DNA from 3 places in the Rossellomorea sp. KS-H15a genome. Region 2 is predicted to be linked to each of the others. Evidence: riboswitches for the same ligand, from Rfam matches in the RefSeq annotation. Region 2 holds a riboswitch; each other region holds the start of a gene.
What was found. Region 2 has a riboswitch for cobalamin ahead of M1J35_RS10870 (ribonucleoside-diphosphate reductase subunit alpha). Riboswitches for the same ligand answer to the same signal wherever they lie in the genome.
Positions count from the first base shown of each region.

Region 1 (5,538 bases), 840 kb from region 2:
TCAACCTTAAGTTGTACCAACCATTTTCAAATGAATCATATGAAAAAGGATAACCGACATTATTTAAAGGACTCTCAAAAAAGGCTGGACCTGTTACATTCAGTACATGAAAAGGAATTAACCATAGATGGGGCATTCAAACTGTTTAATCGGGGAGACAGCCCGATTTTCAAGAAAGCGTATGATGCTTGGGCAGGGACGATTCATACATGTGTCTTTCAATGTACATCACTGAGATGCTTAATCGGCTTCGGGGAAAGTTCCGATGGATTGGTGGTGGACTTTCAGGAATGGGTCAGGGGAAGAAATATTCCCGTCCGGAAAATGTCAGGGAAGTTCGATACAAATGAGCCGTTTTTATTTATGGAAGAAGTGACGGAATAAGGGGGAACCGAGCAAATCAAGGGATTAACGGCTTATCATTCGTGGAGGACTTCCTCGGTTCTTATTAATAAAATGCGCAAATTCATAGAAATGTATGTATGATTTGTAACATTCTCAAAAATGTGGTGACTTGGCAGGTGGTGCAGGTTTATATTTATGAAGTGATATTCACTAACAGGATCATTTCATCTTCTCGTTCTTTCCTTTCTCTATATATACATAACGATCTTTCCAAGTGGTCCTTTTCCTGAAAAAGGTATTCAAAAATGAATGAAGAAAGGTCGCTAGGAAAAATAGGATGTGAACCGGAAATAATAATGTCTCGAACACGCTGAAATTACCGATCCTTCTCACTAAGAAATAGAAATAACCCCCTAATAGGATGTATTGGATGATAAATAAATAGGGATATTCCCAAATCATTTCCGGTGAGTGAATGACCAGCGTAATAAGCGAAGCCATCCACAAAGAAGAAAGCCCCAGGAGTAGGATGTTTGTCGACTTAGCTCCTGAAGCGAAGCTCTTTGACCACCCGTGGAATACATCATTTATTCCTTCCCCATACATCCTCATGGAAATGGCATTCCTGCCACTTACCGCTTCTACCGATTCCCCGCATTTCTTCGCCCATTGACTCAAGGCAAAATGTTCCACCATTTCCCCTCTGATGGCTTCATGTCCTCCTACTCGCTCATAAACGGCCCTCGAACATAAGAAAAATTGCCCGAAACCGCCTGAAGGCGTGCACAACCATGAAAAGAGATGGGTGATACTGGTTGAAGCAAACACCATTAAATGAAACAGCATGGAGAATGTTTCGTAAAAGGATTCCATTTTATGAAAAGGATGAATGGTCAATACTCCTTGACAGTGTTGCATTTTATACGTTTCGCATATCTTTAACAGACCTGCTTGTTCGAACCAGGTATCACTATCCACAAACAAGAGGAATTCTCCTTTAGACTCTTTCGCTCCATTCCAGCATGCCCATGATTTCCCGTTCCATCCATTAGGCAAAGGGGGTGCATCAATTACAATTGCACCCTCGTTTAAGGCTATAGCCTTCGTTTGATCTGTCGATCCATCATTCACAACAATGACTTCCAAGGGCTGTATGAACTGCATCCGAATACTGGATAAAAGCCTCCCAATCGTCTTTTCTTCATTTCTTGCAGGAATGATGATGGAACATTTCTTGACCAGATAACTATTCCGTACATGAACGGAATTCTTCACGGTCGGAATTCTCGTAAAAAGGAAAATGGTAAGGCCCAATGCGATTATCCAGAAATACATCTGTTTTCACCTTCTTTGACAAAATTCTGCTGTATCGCCATTCTAACCATAATATTTACCCGTGATACGCCTAGGGCGTTTTTAGCTAAAGTCTCATTGGGATGGATGGGGATCGACGGTATCTGAGTTATTTGCGTTTTCTTCCTTCTCATCAGGATAAGGGTCAAAGAAATTAACTACTTTTCCCGGTCCAGAGAATCCTATCACTTGTTCTTTATCATCTTTCGCCTTGTCGGATTTCTTCACAAAAAAACTCCTTTCTAGCCATTAGTTTGGCGAAAGAAGTTTTTTTCATGCCACTATTTGTTTTTCCAATGTCCATCTATGAATTCATCGCGCCCTGACTTTGCGCGATCTTGTTTGTATTCCTCCGGATTCGTTTTGTAGAACTTTTGATGATACTCTTCTGCCGGATAAAAGGTTGAGGCAGGAAGGACTTTGGTGACGATCGGCTTCTTGAATCGCCCGCTTTCTTCTATCGTGTTTTTTGACTCCTCAGCCAATTGTTTCTGGTGTTCATTGTGATAGAAGATAGCTGTTCGATACTGTTCACCACGATCGTGGAATTGACCACCGTCATCAGTCGGGTCAATCTGAGGCCAGTATAACTCCAATAGCCTTTCATAAGGAAACAGAGCGGGATCATAGGTGATCTGAACCACTTCATAATGGCCGCTGCCACCGGCTTTAATATCCTCATATGAAGGATTCTCAAGATGACCTCCAGAATATCCCGATACGACATCAATAATCCCTGGCAGCTCATCGAACGGCTTTACCATGCACCAAAAACATCCGCCTGCAAACGTAGCGACTTCTCTATCATTCATTTAGCAAACCTCCTGTACCATATGTACTCCTCTAAAGCAGTAAAGCAATAGCTTGAACAGATTCTACCATGAAAGCTTAAAAGGAACAATTAAAATAGCTTGTCTGCTTCAGCTGTGCCGACTTTACGATTAATCGTTTTCTACAATTTTCAACAAATTCATTAAAATTCATTTCCTAACGGATGGAATTTGTGTATAATTCTTTTGTACGGAACAATTTCATACGTTACGAAATCAGGTGAAGTGTAAGATGTGAATCTTCTTAGCTTCTTAATAGGGAAGTTGGTGTAAATCCAACGCGGTCCCGCCACTGTAAATGGTAGTGAGCTGAACATTTACCACTGTGCAAACAAGCACGGGAAGGTATCAGCAAACTATGACCATGAGCCAGGAGACCTGCCTGATTTTAAGCGCACCAATTCTACGCGGATAGAAAGGTGTAATATGCATGGTTCACTGAATATAAACCTATATATGCATCTTACACAACATCTCTAGTCCACTGGAGATGTTTTTTTGTCTGTCAAAATGTTAATCAACAGGGGGAATAAAAAATGAAACACACAGTAAAAGCCTTACTTGCATTGTTGGTAGCCATTGGATTCCTGACAGCATGCGGAACGAATGACGGGGAACAAACGAAGAAAAAGGAAACAGCAGAAGTAAACCAAAATGAATCCGGATATCCTTTATCATTGAATGACGCGCTTGATAATAAAGTCACCCTGGAAGAACAACCTAAACATATCGTTTCGTTAATTCCCAGTAATACGGAGATTTTATTCGAGCTTGGGCTCAATAATGAAATCGTCGGGGTGTCAGACTTTGATAACTTCCCGAAAGAAGCCGCCGATAAAGAGAAGATTGGTGGAATGGAGTTTAACGTAGAGAAAATCGTCGGCTTAGATCCGGACCTGGTCCTTGCCCATGAATCCACAGCAAAGTCAGCAGAAGAAGGTTTGAATCAACTGAAAGATGCAGGGGTGAACGTATTCATCGTTCAAGACGCTAAAAGCTTTGAAGAAGTATATAACACAATTCAGGACATCGGGACACTAGTCGGTAAAAAAGGTCAGGCAAATTCCGTTGTTTCTGAAATGAAATCAGATTTAAAATCCATCCAGGAAAAAGCAAGTGAAGTAACGGAAAAGAAAAGAGTCTATGTGGAAGTTTCCCCTTCCCCTGACATTTATTCAACAGGTAAGAACACGTTCATCGATCAAATGCTATCTATGGTCAATGCTGAAAATGTCATGAGCGATCAGGAAGGCTGGGTACAGGTGAACCAGGAAGCGGTCATCTCGTCTAACCCTGATTCAATCATCACTACATATGGTTATTACAGTGAAAATCCGAAAGAACAGATAATGGGAAGAAAAGGATGGGAAGATGTAACGGCAGTTAAGAATGGGGATGTTCACGATGTCCATTCTGATTTAGTCACACGGACAGGTCCAAGATTGGTTGAAGGAGTAGAGGAAATTGCAAAGTCGATCTATCCAGAGGTATTTGCAGAATAAGATAGGGATCACATACGGATTGGCAGGGCTATTTATACTCACGGCGGTGCTTGCAGGTGTTTCGATCGGTACAATAGCCATTCCACCGATGGATATCCTATACATCGTCGGTTATAAGTGGTTCGGTTTTCAAATGCCTGATACGGTTAATCCCATGTTTGTGAACATCGTCTATACGATCCGGCTTCCAAGAGTATTGTTGGCTTTATTGGTCGGCAGCTCCTTAGCCATTGCCGGAGCTTCTTTTCAAGGGCTGTTACGCAATCCTCTGGCTGATCCCTACACATTGGGAGTGTCATCAGGTGCATCGGTCGGGGCGGTCATCACATTGTTTTTTCATTGGAGCATCCCTTTCATCGGGAAGTTTACGCTTCCCTTTTTCAGTATTGTTTGTTCGATCATCACCGTATTTCTCGTATTATGGTTCGCACAAAAGGTTGAAAGGACCATGAAGGTCGAAACCATTATACTGACAGGAATCATCTTCAGCTCGTTTCTGGGCTCGGTGATTTCCTTGATGATCGCACTCACAGGTGAGGAACTGAGGCAGATCATCGGCTGGCTTCTTGGAAGTGTATCCATGAGAGGGTGGGATTACATTGCGATCATCTTGCCTTTCTTCCTTATGGGGGTGGTGTTGCTCCTACTGAACAGCAAGGAATTGAACGGCATGAGCTTCGGGGAGGAACAGGCCCGTCATATCGGTATCTCGGTTCAAAAAAGGAAGCTGATCATTTTGATTGCCGGAAGCATCCTGACGGGGGCAGCAGTGGCCGTGTCCGGAACGATCGGATTTGTCGGCCTTGTGGTTCCTCATTTTCTACGAAGAATGATCGGACATGATCATAAGCATCTCCTTCCCCTATCAATCCTTGTAGGAGGAGGGTTCCTTGTTCTCGCCGACCTGCTTTCCAGAACGATCATCGCTCCGACCGAACTTCCGATTGGAGTGATCACCGCCTTGATCGGCGCACCGATGTTTGCTTATATTCTTTTAAAGAAAAGGGGTCTTTCATCATGATCGATGTAAACGGGGTGTCAGTAGGATACGGCGATCAAAAGATCGTGGAAGACATGAATTTTCATATTGACAAGGGAGAGTTCTTTGGAATACTTGGCCCAAATGGAAGTGGTAAAACGACGTTACTGAAAGCCATGACGGGTCTCCTTCCTTTAATGGATGGAGTGATTACTTTGAAAGGGAAGCCGCTTCATCAGTTTTCTTCGAGAGAATTGGCTACCCATGTCGCGGTATTGCCCCAGATATCGACTGAAGCATTTTCGTATCAAGTGAGGGAGACTGTGATGCTTGGAAGATATGCTCACCAGAAAGGTTTCTTTAAGGGTACGACCGACCGGGACAAAGAGATGGTGGACAAAGTGATGGAGCAGACGGGAATTTCTGCGTTTCAGAACCGATACCTGCATGAATTGTCAGGTGGTGAGCGACAACGGGTGTTCCTGGCACAGGCTCTAGCCCAGGAACCTCACATCCTCCTTCTGGATGA
Region 1 is NZ_CP096886.1:2,951,115-2,956,652, reverse strand. It holds gene M1J35_RS15055 (C45 family autoproteolytic acyltransferase/hydrolase) at 1-384, shown strand, start outside; gene M1J35_RS15050 (glycosyltransferase family 2 protein) at 565-1,680, opposite strand; gene M1J35_RS15045 (hypothetical protein) at 1,774-1,926, opposite strand; gene msrA (peptide-methionine (S)-S-oxide reductase MsrA) at 1,980-2,510, opposite strand; cobalamin riboswitch at 2,730-2,929, shown strand; gene M1J35_RS15035 (ABC transporter substrate-binding protein) at 3,065-4,030, shown strand; gene M1J35_RS15030 (FecCD family ABC transporter permease) at 3,993-5,051, shown strand; gene M1J35_RS15025 (adenosylcobinamide amidohydrolase) at 5,048-5,538, shown strand, end outside.
Region 1: linked by a shared signal. The riboswitch ahead of M1J35_RS15035 (ABC transporter substrate-binding protein) and the one ahead of M1J35_RS10870 (ribonucleoside-diphosphate reductase subunit alpha) in region 2 are both predicted to bind cobalamin.

Region 2 (5,538 bases):
GAACATCCTTATGGCTTAAGCGGAGCAGTCCATTCTTCATCCATTGAGAGAGCGACGAATGTGGCTCATCAAGTGGAAACCGGGATGATTCATATCAATGACGAACCGGTGAATGACGAGCCCCATATGCCATTCGGCGGTGAGAAAGATTCAGGACTCGGACGCTTCAACGGGGAATGGGCACTCGAAGAATTCACGACGGTGAAATGGGTGGCCGTTCAACATAAAAGAAGGGATTATGGTCCTTTTATTGAAAAGAGATAACAAAAAGCGAGTCATGCCGACTCGCTTTTTATTATGATTCCTTTATAGCTCATCAAATCCATTGGCATCCGATGTTTTCGTATATTGCCTCGATTTTTGTTCAAAGAAATCGGTCTTTCCCCTATCCACTTCCTGATACGCTATGATCCATTTGAGCGGATTCGTTCTGTACCCCTCGAATGGTTCGTCAAAACCTAATTGCTTCGATCTTTTATTGGCCATGAATTTAATATAATCCTCTACATCACTCATCAGAAGCCCTTCCACATGGGATCCAATGATCTCCCTCCCCCATTCCATTTCGAGGAGCGCTGCCTGTTTAAATGTTTCCATCCCGAACGTACGCAGCTCTTCCGTCTCATAAGAGGGATTTTCATTCAAAACTTCTTTAAATATCTTTTCAAACAATCCGACATGGAGCTGTTCGTCACGATTGATATAATTGATCATCGTGCTCGTTGCGACCATCTTTTGGCTTCTTGCTAAATGATAGAAAAAAGCAAATCCTGAATAGAAGAATAATCCTTCCAGGATGACATCATAAATGATTGACTTTAATAGATTCTGAACAGTCGGTGATTCCACAAATCCTTTATAGCCATTTGTGATAAATTCATTCCTTTTTAACAGAATGGGATCGTTCTTCCAAAAGTCAAACACTTCATTTTGCTCTCTTTTCGACACAATGCTCGATAACACATAGCTGTAGGAATGGTTATGTACGACTTCTTGCTGTGCCAGGATGATCATCAGGGCGTTTAGGCTCGAATCCGTCAGATAATCTGCCACTTTACCCGCATAGTCGGTTTGAACGCTGTCAAGAAGCGCCAGGAGACCTATGATCTTAAGAAAGGATTCCTGCTCGTTCTCAGGCAAAGTAGGGAACTGCTTGATATCTTTTGCCATATTGATTTCAAATGGAGTCCAGAAATTCCCTAGCATTCTTTTATATTTTGGGTAGGCCCAGGGATACCGCACATCATCCCAGTTTAATATATTGGAACTTTTCCCGTTTACGATACCCGTCGATTTATTTGGGGCCATTGAGTCAATCAGTACCCGCTGTTTCAATTCTTCCATTTTCCCTCTTCCTCCCTAGCTATGACAGCTTTCGCATTCTTCAAAATTGGATACGGACGTAGACCTTACATAATAAGTGGTTTTCAATCCGGACTTCCATGCGTCCAGGTGAAGATCCAGTAAATCTTTAGCCTTGATGTCATTACGCACATACAGATTAAATGAAATCCCCTGATCGATATGTCTCTGCCTCTTTTCGTTCTGTTCCACACTCCAATGTTGATCCACTTGATAAGCGGTCTTGTAATACCAGGTCGTTTCCGGAGACAGATCAGGAGCGGTCACTGGAATCTTGTAATCTTTCTTTTCTTCTGAATACTGGAGCCTGAATATCGGATCGATGCTCGCAGAGGACCCCGCAATGATCGAGGTTGAGGAATTGGGGGCTACCGCCATTAAGTACCCATTGCGGATCCCTTTGTCTTTAATCCCATCCTTCAATTCAATCCATCTTTCACTTGAATAGTCCCGCTTCAGAAAATATTCTCCCGTCGCCCAGTCCGAATCCTCGAAATAAGGATAGCTTCCTTTTTCTTTTGCCAGTTCATGGCTTGCGTTTATCGTGTAATAAGCAATCTCTTCATAAAGGGAATCACAATAGTCGACCGCCTGACTGCTTTCCCACTTCAATCCCTTCAGGGCAAGGAGATGATGCCATCCGAATGTCCCTAATCCGATCCCCCTGTACCGCTGATTGGTGATCTGGGCCTGCAGGACGGGAAGGTCATTTAAGTCAATCACATTATCCAGCAGTCTTACGCCTATCGCCACCACTCTCTCAAGCTCATCATCCAGGATGGTCTTGGCTAAAGAAATGGACGCGAGATTGCAAACGACATAATCTCCCGGAGACTTATATGTGACGATCTTCCCATCTTGTATCACCTCTTCTTCCATCACAGTCGCACTCATATTCTGAGCGATTTCGGTACACAGGTTACTGCAATAGATCATCCCTTTATGTGGATTGGCATTCATACGGTTAACGGTATCACGGTAAAACATATACGGAGTCCCCGTTTCGAGCTGAGAAATCATGATGCGCTTGAAGATTTCAATGGCAGGCACCACTTCCCGAGAAAGGGTGGGGTGAGCGACACATTCCCAGTACTTCTCACGAAAAGTACCAGCACCGGATGTTTCGTCATAGAAGTCTTCAAGGGAAAAGCCCATGACTCCTTTCACTTCATGAGGGTCGAATAAATACCACTCTTCCCTCTTCTCCACCTGTTCCATAAACAGATCCGGTAAGGAGACTCCCGTGAAAAGATCATGGGTCCTCTGCCTTTCGTCCCCATTGTTCAACCGCGTATCCAAAAATGGGAAGATATCTTTATGCCATACATCCAAATAAACGGCGATCGCCCCTTGGCGCTGACCCAGTTGATCGACGGATACCGCCGTATTATTCAGTTGTTTCATCCACGGTATGACCCCGGAGCTCACTCCTTTAAAGCCCTTTATATCACTTCCCCTGCTGCGGACCTTCCCTAAATAAATTCCAAGGCCCCCTCCATTCTTGCTAAGAGTGGAAACGTCAGTATTACTGTCATAAATGCTCCTTAAGTCATCCTCAACCGTATCAATGAAACAGCTGGATAGCTGGCCATGGCTTTTTCCTGCATTTGCAAAAGTAGGGGTTGCCACGGTCATATACAGATTGGATAGTGCCCAATACGCTTCTTCAATCAATGACATTCTTTTTTCCTTTTCCTCATTCATGCATAACGTCATACTGATGACCATAAATCGCTCTTGAGGAAGCTCCAGCACTTTTCCATTATGGGACTTTGTTAAATACCTCTCAGCCAGCGTAACGATCCCTATGTAAGTAAATAGTTGATCCCTGTCGAAATCCAGAATGGAACCTAAGTAATCCACTTCTTCCTTGCTATATGAATCCAGTAGTGACGGGGAATAAAGGTGAGCTTCAGTTAATTCTTTGACCATTTCATAAAATGAGCCGGATAGATTCTCTTCTGATTTCCCCCTTGAAAATGATATGCCCTCATATAAATCCTTGATGTACAAGGATGCAGCCACATAGGTCCAATCCGGTTCGAGTGCGGTGATACGTTCGATCGCTGTCAGGATCATGAAATGATGAAGCTGTTCACTGGTCCATTCCTCCTGCTGATTTGCATACATGGTGATTTTCTTATCGAAATCTGTGAAATCCAGGTTGGGAAACTGTCTGCTAAGGCTGTGGAGAATGCCTTCCACTTCTTTTTGTTTTACCATTGTGAATGTCATGATTCATTCCTCCCGTTTCTTAATGTGGGAAGGAGTCAAAAAAAGCCCATCCTTCAGGAAGGACGGGCTTTAAACAATACGGAGATATAAATAGACCTGACGCCTATTGTAATCCTCGCTTTATCCTCCCAATTCCCGAAGAAGATAACACGTGTTAAATAAGGCAGGTCTCCTGACTCGCGCTTCACCCTACTCTAAGGCCTTCCCATCGATACGACAGTGGCAGTTCCTTATTTCGTCAGCACATACAGTTGCGGGGACAGCTCCGGATTCTCACCGGATTCCCTTTTAAGTCTCATCAGACACCTTATTTACAGGTTATAATCAATATATAGTTATTAAAATAAAAACAGACACCAAATGTTGTGTCCTTAACTATCATATATGATTCAAAATAGATTTACAAGTAATCTTTTCATTTTTATTTTTGCTCTCTCCGCAGAGATTGGTGTAAATTATTCAATTACTAAGTTCTGTAGCTCTGTCAACGAGGATGAGCTTTAGGGTGAGGGGAACTGCTTCGCTTTCCACGGACGTTCGGTCGAGCCTCCTCAGCACAGTTCGCTTCCGGGGTCTCGACACGCCCGTTTTTCCGTAGGAGTCTACGCAGTTCCCCTCACCCTCTATTTAAGCTATTGGAGACTGAGCTCAAAGATTTTCGAAACCCTACGTACAATAAATAGCATATATTTCTCTTATTAATCAGTGGTTTTCGCTTTTGAATGGATTTGAAGGGGTATACAATTATTACAAAAGGTTAAAAGACCATCTTAATGTATTGATTGGAGCGGAAGGTGCTCGACTCCGACGGGAATAGCGGGAAAGCTTGAAAAGCGGAGGTGGCTTGCTCAGCCCCGACAAGCATAAGATGAATGGGCTAAGAAGGCGTCCTTGTGACTTCTTGGACCATTTAGCTTATGACCTCGAGGGGCTAGCCACCGTAGCTGGATCTTGAGACCCCGCAGGGCAAAAGCCCGAGGAGGCTCAACTCACGCCCCGCGGAAAGCGAGCACCTGCAGCGGAAATCAACTACTACTCGCTAATTCAAATTTTCGAAACCTTATCTAAAATTAGTCTGGATTATGCTTATAATTATTATTTTCCCTGAAAAGGAAAGAAGATGATGGAATAGTGCTTCCAAACGGACAGTAGTCCGTCTACGTTTACATATATGTGGGTTGAGGGATATGAAGACCATCTCTATAATCCAAATAGAAGGTTGTTTGACAGTATTCTTTGGTCCCCAATATTTTTGATAGGTTGTTTAAATGGAGAAAGACTCGATTTAAACAACCTCTTTTTTTGAACGTATCTATGTAATATTCCTCCTGCTTTATCACTTTAGTAGTAATTGTATTCCCTATATATCAATGTACGGAAGGAGAATATGCTTTATACTCTGTGTTTCATCCAGATTACAATCAATATATTTTAACCTAAATACTTTCTTTTTGCAGGTTTTTCATTTACAATGCCCATTAAGTGATTTTTTTTAGAATCACACCTTAGTTCTGAAAGGAGTCTATTATGAAGAAACTATTAACGACTTTACTAGTAGGATTATTAACAATTGGATTAGCCGCTTGCGGTTCGAATGAGGAGAGCCAAAAAGCTGACGATAAACCAAAAACAGAGGCTTCTGACAAAAAGGCTCAAGAAGAGCAAGCGAAAAAGATGGAAGAAATGCAAAAGAAAATGGATGAACAAAAGGTGGAAAAAGATAAGATCGTCGCCATCGTCAACGACGAAAAAATCAAAGGTGAAGATTTCAACAATGTGTTGACTCAATCACAGATGCAGTATCAACAAATGGGACAGGACCCGACAAGTAAAGATGCTGTTAAAAAAATCAAAGATCAAACCATCGACAGCATAGTCGGTCAAACACTCCTTATGCAACAGGCCGAGGAAAAAGGCTATAAAGCGACGGATGATGAAATC
Region 2 is NZ_CP096886.1:2,109,462-2,114,999, reverse strand. It holds gene M1J35_RS10880 (aldehyde dehydrogenase family protein) at 1-264, shown strand, start outside; gene M1J35_RS10875 (ribonucleotide-diphosphate reductase subunit beta) at 307-1,344, opposite strand; gene M1J35_RS10870 (ribonucleoside-diphosphate reductase subunit alpha) at 1,360-3,597, opposite strand; cobalamin riboswitch at 3,742-3,922, opposite strand; gene M1J35_RS10865 (SurA N-terminal domain-containing protein) at 5,125-5,538, shown strand, end outside.

Region 3 (5,538 bases), 390 kb from region 2:
AAAGCTCATGCTAAAAGGGAGAACACCGAAATTGATTGCCCTGACTGTTTTATACGGAGCTGTTTATGCGTTCATATTTGAACGGATTGGATTCTTATTTTCTACTATATTATTTTTGGGCGCTTTATTATTTACGGTCAACGGAAAAAAAATTGTCGTCAACGTGTTGGTGGCGATCAGTTTTTCTTTTCTATCATGGTATGCATTCAGCATTTTATTAGGAGTCAGTCTTCCATAGGAGGTGCACTAGATGGATTTTAGCAACTTTATGCAGGGATTAACGACTGCATTGGAACCAATAAATATAATGTGGGTTGTCATCGGAGGATTTCTTGGGACGATCGTCGGCATGCTCCCCGGACTGGGACCGGCAACAGCCGTGGCCGTCTTAATCCCGATTACATTTGGCATGGAGCCCGTCAGTGCCATCATACTGATGGCTGCCATCTATTACGGGGCGATGTATGGTGGGTCGAGGAGTTCGATTCTATTAAATACACCAGGTGACGGTTCAGCCATTGCTGCCACATTCGACGGGTATCCGATGGCTCAGAAGGGTGAGGCAGGACAGGCCATGGCCATATCGGCAGTCGCGTCTTTCATCGGCGGGATGATGGCCGTCATCGGATTTATCTTCCTTGCCGAGCCGCTTGCAAGCTTTGCCCTGAAATTCGGTCCTGCTGAATACTTTTTATTAATGCTGCTGACTCTTTCGGCGATTGTTGCTTTATCGGTAGGGAAAATGGTGAAGGGCTTCATCGCGATGTTCCTTGGGCTGATGCTCAGTACGGTGGGCATTGATACTCAGAGCGGCGTCTATCGATTCACCTTCGGAAGCTCGCATTTAAGTGAAGGAATCGATTTTCTAATCGTGATCATCGGTGTATATGCAGTCGGGGAAGTCCTTTACAATTATTTGACGATCGATCAGGAGAAAAAAGAGAAAAAGAAAGTCGGTAAGATCTGGTTTACGAAAAAGCAGTGGAAACGCTCATTATGGCCGATTTTAAGAAGCGGACCACTTGGATTTGTGGTTGGTGTCCTTCCGGGAGCCGGGGGATCGATCGCATCCATGATCAGCTACTCAACAGAGAAGCAAATTTCCAAACATCCTGAAGAATTCGGGAAGGGTGCAGTAGAAGGGCTTGCAGCACCTGAATCTGCTAATAATGCAGCCTCTGTCGGGGCGATGATCCCGCTGTTGACGATGGGTATCCCAGGTTCGGGGACAACTGCTGTCATGCTTGGAGCCCTGGTAATGCTTGGGATGAAACCTGGACCGCTTTTGTTTGAGAATGATCCCAATACGGTATGGACGCTGATCAATAGTATGTTTATCGGGAATATAGCCCTTGTTATTATTAATATTCTGCTTGTCGGTCTGTTAGTGAAAATACTGGATACGCCTGCAAAAGTGTTGTATCCGGTCATTGTGATTCTTGCATTTATCGGAACCTACACGCTCAGTTACAGTGCAGTGGATTTCTTCCTGTTATTAATTTTTGGAGTATTCGGTTTATTTCTGAAAGTCATGGATTTTCCGATTGCCCCGCTTGTTCTGGCATTGATCGTCGGAGCAGATATGGAGCAGAACTTCAGGATGGCCGTTCTTTCGTCAAATGGCAGCCTCGGTATCTTCTTTGATACACCGATTGCCATCGCCCTGGCTATATTGACGCTGTTATCACTGTTTTATCCATTGCTGATCAAAGCATTTAAAAAGAAAGAGAAGAATCCTGTCGACCCTATTTCAAAAGACATGTAAGGAAGAGGGATATTTTATCACAATTATTCTGAAGGGTCAGGATTGATGTCGGGGACTGTTTATGGGAAACAGCCGGTTCTTCAGCTGCCCGATATGCCCTAGGTAATAAGCAGGATTCAACGATCATTCACTGACAGTTATTGATGAAAAGGAAAAGTCACCCCATCGCCGGTGGCTTTTTCCTTTGATTGAAAGATGGGAGTAATCGTCATGAAAAAACAACTGTTACTGGTTATCACGTTTCTATTATATGCCTTATTCTTTCTCCCATTTTTTGAGTGGGATGAAACATGGAAGGCTATCGCTGCACTCATCATCATTCAGATCCTCTGGATAGGCAAAGTCTTTCCACTTGCATTCAGCTCGCTGCTACTCATTCTGCTGATTTCGTTTCATTTTTTCAGTTATGAACAGACATTGAGTTATTTCAGTTCGGGTATCGTTTGGCTCTTGTTTTCTACATTCATTATCTCAGCTGCATTCATTAAAACAGGTCTGGCAAGCAGGGTATCGCTTTATACGTTAAAGCTCTCTGGAGGGTCGGGGAAAGCGTTGATTTTCATTTCGTTTCTGCTCATGACTGTCCTGTCTGTCCTGATACCGTCGAATGTAGGGAAGGGCAGCCTGTTATCATCGGTACTCGACAGCCTGATGAAAAGTCTGCGAAAAATAGCGGATGTCCATTATCTGGGCAAGTCGCTGTTTATAGGGGTTGCCTATCTTGCTGCCATTTCAGGGGCGTTTGTCGCGACTGGGGCCAGTTCCACTATTTACGCTTTCGGGATCCTGAGCGACGTTTCAAGCGATCTGAATTATATAAGATGGTTCCTGATTTTTGGAATACCGGTGCTGCTTTTTATCGTGATATTGTGGGGAATATTCTTAATGATCTTTCCCCCTGAGAAGATTGACCGAAAGCTGTTATTGGCATTGATCGAAAAAAGAATCGGTGAGCTTGGGCCGGTGAGCATGAACGAAAAAAAAATCATGAGTATAATCGTGGGAACGTTGATCCTGTGGATTTCACAGCCTCTGCATGGATATTCCATTCCTCAGATCGGCCTTCTGGGCGCATGTATGACCGTCATCCCTGTCGCAGGAGTATGGAGATGGGATGAGGCGAGCGAATCAATTGATTGGGATCTGATGCTCTTTTTTGCCTCAACTCTAATGGTATCTGGGATGTTGGTCGAGACAGGCACGATTGAATGGATGGCTGAAGAATTGAACGCTTTGCTTACAGGCCGCCAACCCTGGGTGATTATCCTACTCCTCATTTTATGTACCAGTATCATTCGGATCGTATTCGTCAATATCCTGGGGTTTTTGACCATCATGCTCCCCCTCAGCATCACGATCGGACATACCATCCCGGGTTTATCACCTATGCAAATTGCCATGCCGATGTTTATGGCATGTGTCCCGGGCTTTTTTCTCGTCACCCAGTCCCCGGTTCATCTCATCAGCTACTCGTACGGTTATTTTACCGACAAGGATTTAATGCGGGCAGGAATTTGGTCATCCGCAGCCTGGATCGCCGTCATCATCTGCTCGGTTTTCTTTTACTGGTAAGACACTACTTATTGTTGAAAAAGGGTATGAACAGCGTGCTGTTCATACCCAAAAACTTATTTTATCAATGCCCGGTTTTTTCGATGTTCCTTCCTCAGAACAGCTGATTTGAACAATCTCTTCTCCTCTTCTGTTTCCGGTATCACTTTCGGCACCGGTTTCGGCTTACCGTTTTCATCCACCGCAACCATGGTAAGGAATGATTCCGTCGTCAAGGTTTTGATACCTGTCAATAGATTCGAAGAGAAAACTTTTACGTACACCTCCATCGAAGTCCTTCCCGTGGAAGTTACAATCGCCTCTAGGCTGAGTGCATCCCCGACAGTTGCGGATGACAGGAAATCGACCGAATCGATCGAAGCCGTTACCACCACAGAACTCGAATGCTTCATGGCTGACAGTGCAGCGATTTCATCAATATATGATAGAACTTTCCCTCCAAAGATGGTTTGCATATGATTGGTATCCGGGGGCAGTACCAATCTTGTCTGTACGGTTCGTGAACGCTCAACTGAAAAAGCTTGTTCCATATTTTCATCTCCCTGCTTCCTTTTTGACGAAATAAAAAAGCATCTTCCTTTTTGTAAAAGAAGATGCGGTTACTCCAAGCGAGCGTCCAGGAACCTATGATTTCCTTTGTGACGTTTCATTTGCGCAACACCCTCCTATCTCCCGTAGGACTTTCGTGTTCTTCTCAATTGGCAGGTCTCCTGGCTCAGCGTCTCCGATTTCAAATTCCTTCCCATTTCAAAGTGAAACAGTGGATACATATGAAATCTCAGCTTTACAGTGGCGGGACCGCGTTGGATTTTCACCAACTTCCCTTTTAAGGAAATGACCTGAAATCATTTCCACCAATGAGCAATGATTAAATTGTTGAACGGTTTTATTTTATCATAGACGATCATTTCCTGATGATTATTTATTGTGAAAAGAAGATAAAAGGGAAGAAATAGATCTCCATTTATATAAAAATAGGAGATTCGCCTAATTTATTGAAACTTTTTCGTATTCAGATCCGTATATAGTAGTGTAGCTAGCACTTTTATTTAAAATTAAATCAGACAGCATGCTGGTTTAAACAAATTGTCGAGAGGGGTTGTCAGAATGCTAGGATCATTGAGTGTGATTGGATTTTTCGTTTTCCTGATTCCTGTTCTGGTTATTGCAGCAATTGTGGGGATCGCCTATTACTTCTGGATGAGGTTCCGCTATCGTACGGCGAAATCGAACCAGGCACTGATCATTACCGGACCGAAACTGGGGGATCCTGAGAAGGAATCGAATATTTTCACCGACCAGGAAGGCCGTTCCATGAAAATCATCCGTGGGGGGGGATACAGATTAAGACGTTTCCAGACGTCCACTCCTGTTAACCTTACATCATTCCAATTGAAACTATCGACACCAAGAGTGTACACAAATGGAGGAGTGCCGATCGTGGCCGATGCCGTGGCCATGGTGAAGGTTGCCGATACCTTGAACGGGATCGCAAACTACGCCGAGCAGTTCCTCGGTAAGGATCAAAAAGAAATTGAAGATGAAATCATCGAGGTGCTGGGAAGTAACCTCCGCGCGATTCTTTCAAAAATGACCGTGGAAGACATAAACAGCAACCGTGAAAAATTCAATGCCGATGTGTCGGAAATCGCCCAGAAACAGCTTGATCTGATGGGCTTCAAAATCACGTCACTCGGTTTGACGGACATAAGGGATGCTGACGAACAAAATGGATACTTAGAAAATCTTGGTCGTCCGCGTATCGCTGAGGTGAGGAAACAAGCTGAAATCGCTGAGGCGAACACAGAACGTGAAACGCGTATCCACCGTGCCCAAACCGACCAGGAAGCGAAAGAAGAAGAATACAAACGCCAAATCACGATTGCAGAATCGAAAAAGGAAAAAGACATCAAAGATGCTGCTTTCAAAGAAGAAACCGAACGCGCAAGAGCGAAGTCCGAACAGTCCTATGAGCTTGAAAAAGCGAAACTTGCCAAGGAAGTAAAAGAAGAAGAGCTGACCCTTCAATTCCTTGAACGTGAGCGCGCAGTTAAGCTTGAGGCGGAAGAATCGAAAGTCCGTAAAACGAAAGCAGATGCAGATTATTACGAAACGACTCGTAAGGCGGAAGCGGAAGCACGAAAATCGGAAATCGACGGGGAAGCAAAAGCGAAGATCCGCAGGGAAGAAGGGTCGGCCGA
Region 3 is NZ_CP096886.1:1,719,221-1,724,758, forward strand. It holds gene M1J35_RS08800 (tripartite tricarboxylate transporter TctB family protein) at 1-238, shown strand, start outside; gene M1J35_RS08805 (tripartite tricarboxylate transporter permease) at 251-1,765, shown strand; gene M1J35_RS08810 (SLC13 family permease) at 1,976-3,337, shown strand; gene M1J35_RS08815 (acyl-CoA thioesterase) at 3,394-3,867, opposite strand; cobalamin riboswitch at 4,020-4,211, opposite strand; gene M1J35_RS08820 (flotillin family protein) at 4,445-5,538, shown strand, end outside.
Region 3: linked by a shared signal. The riboswitch ahead of M1J35_RS08815 (acyl-CoA thioesterase) and the one ahead of M1J35_RS10870 (ribonucleoside-diphosphate reductase subunit alpha) in region 2 are both predicted to bind cobalamin.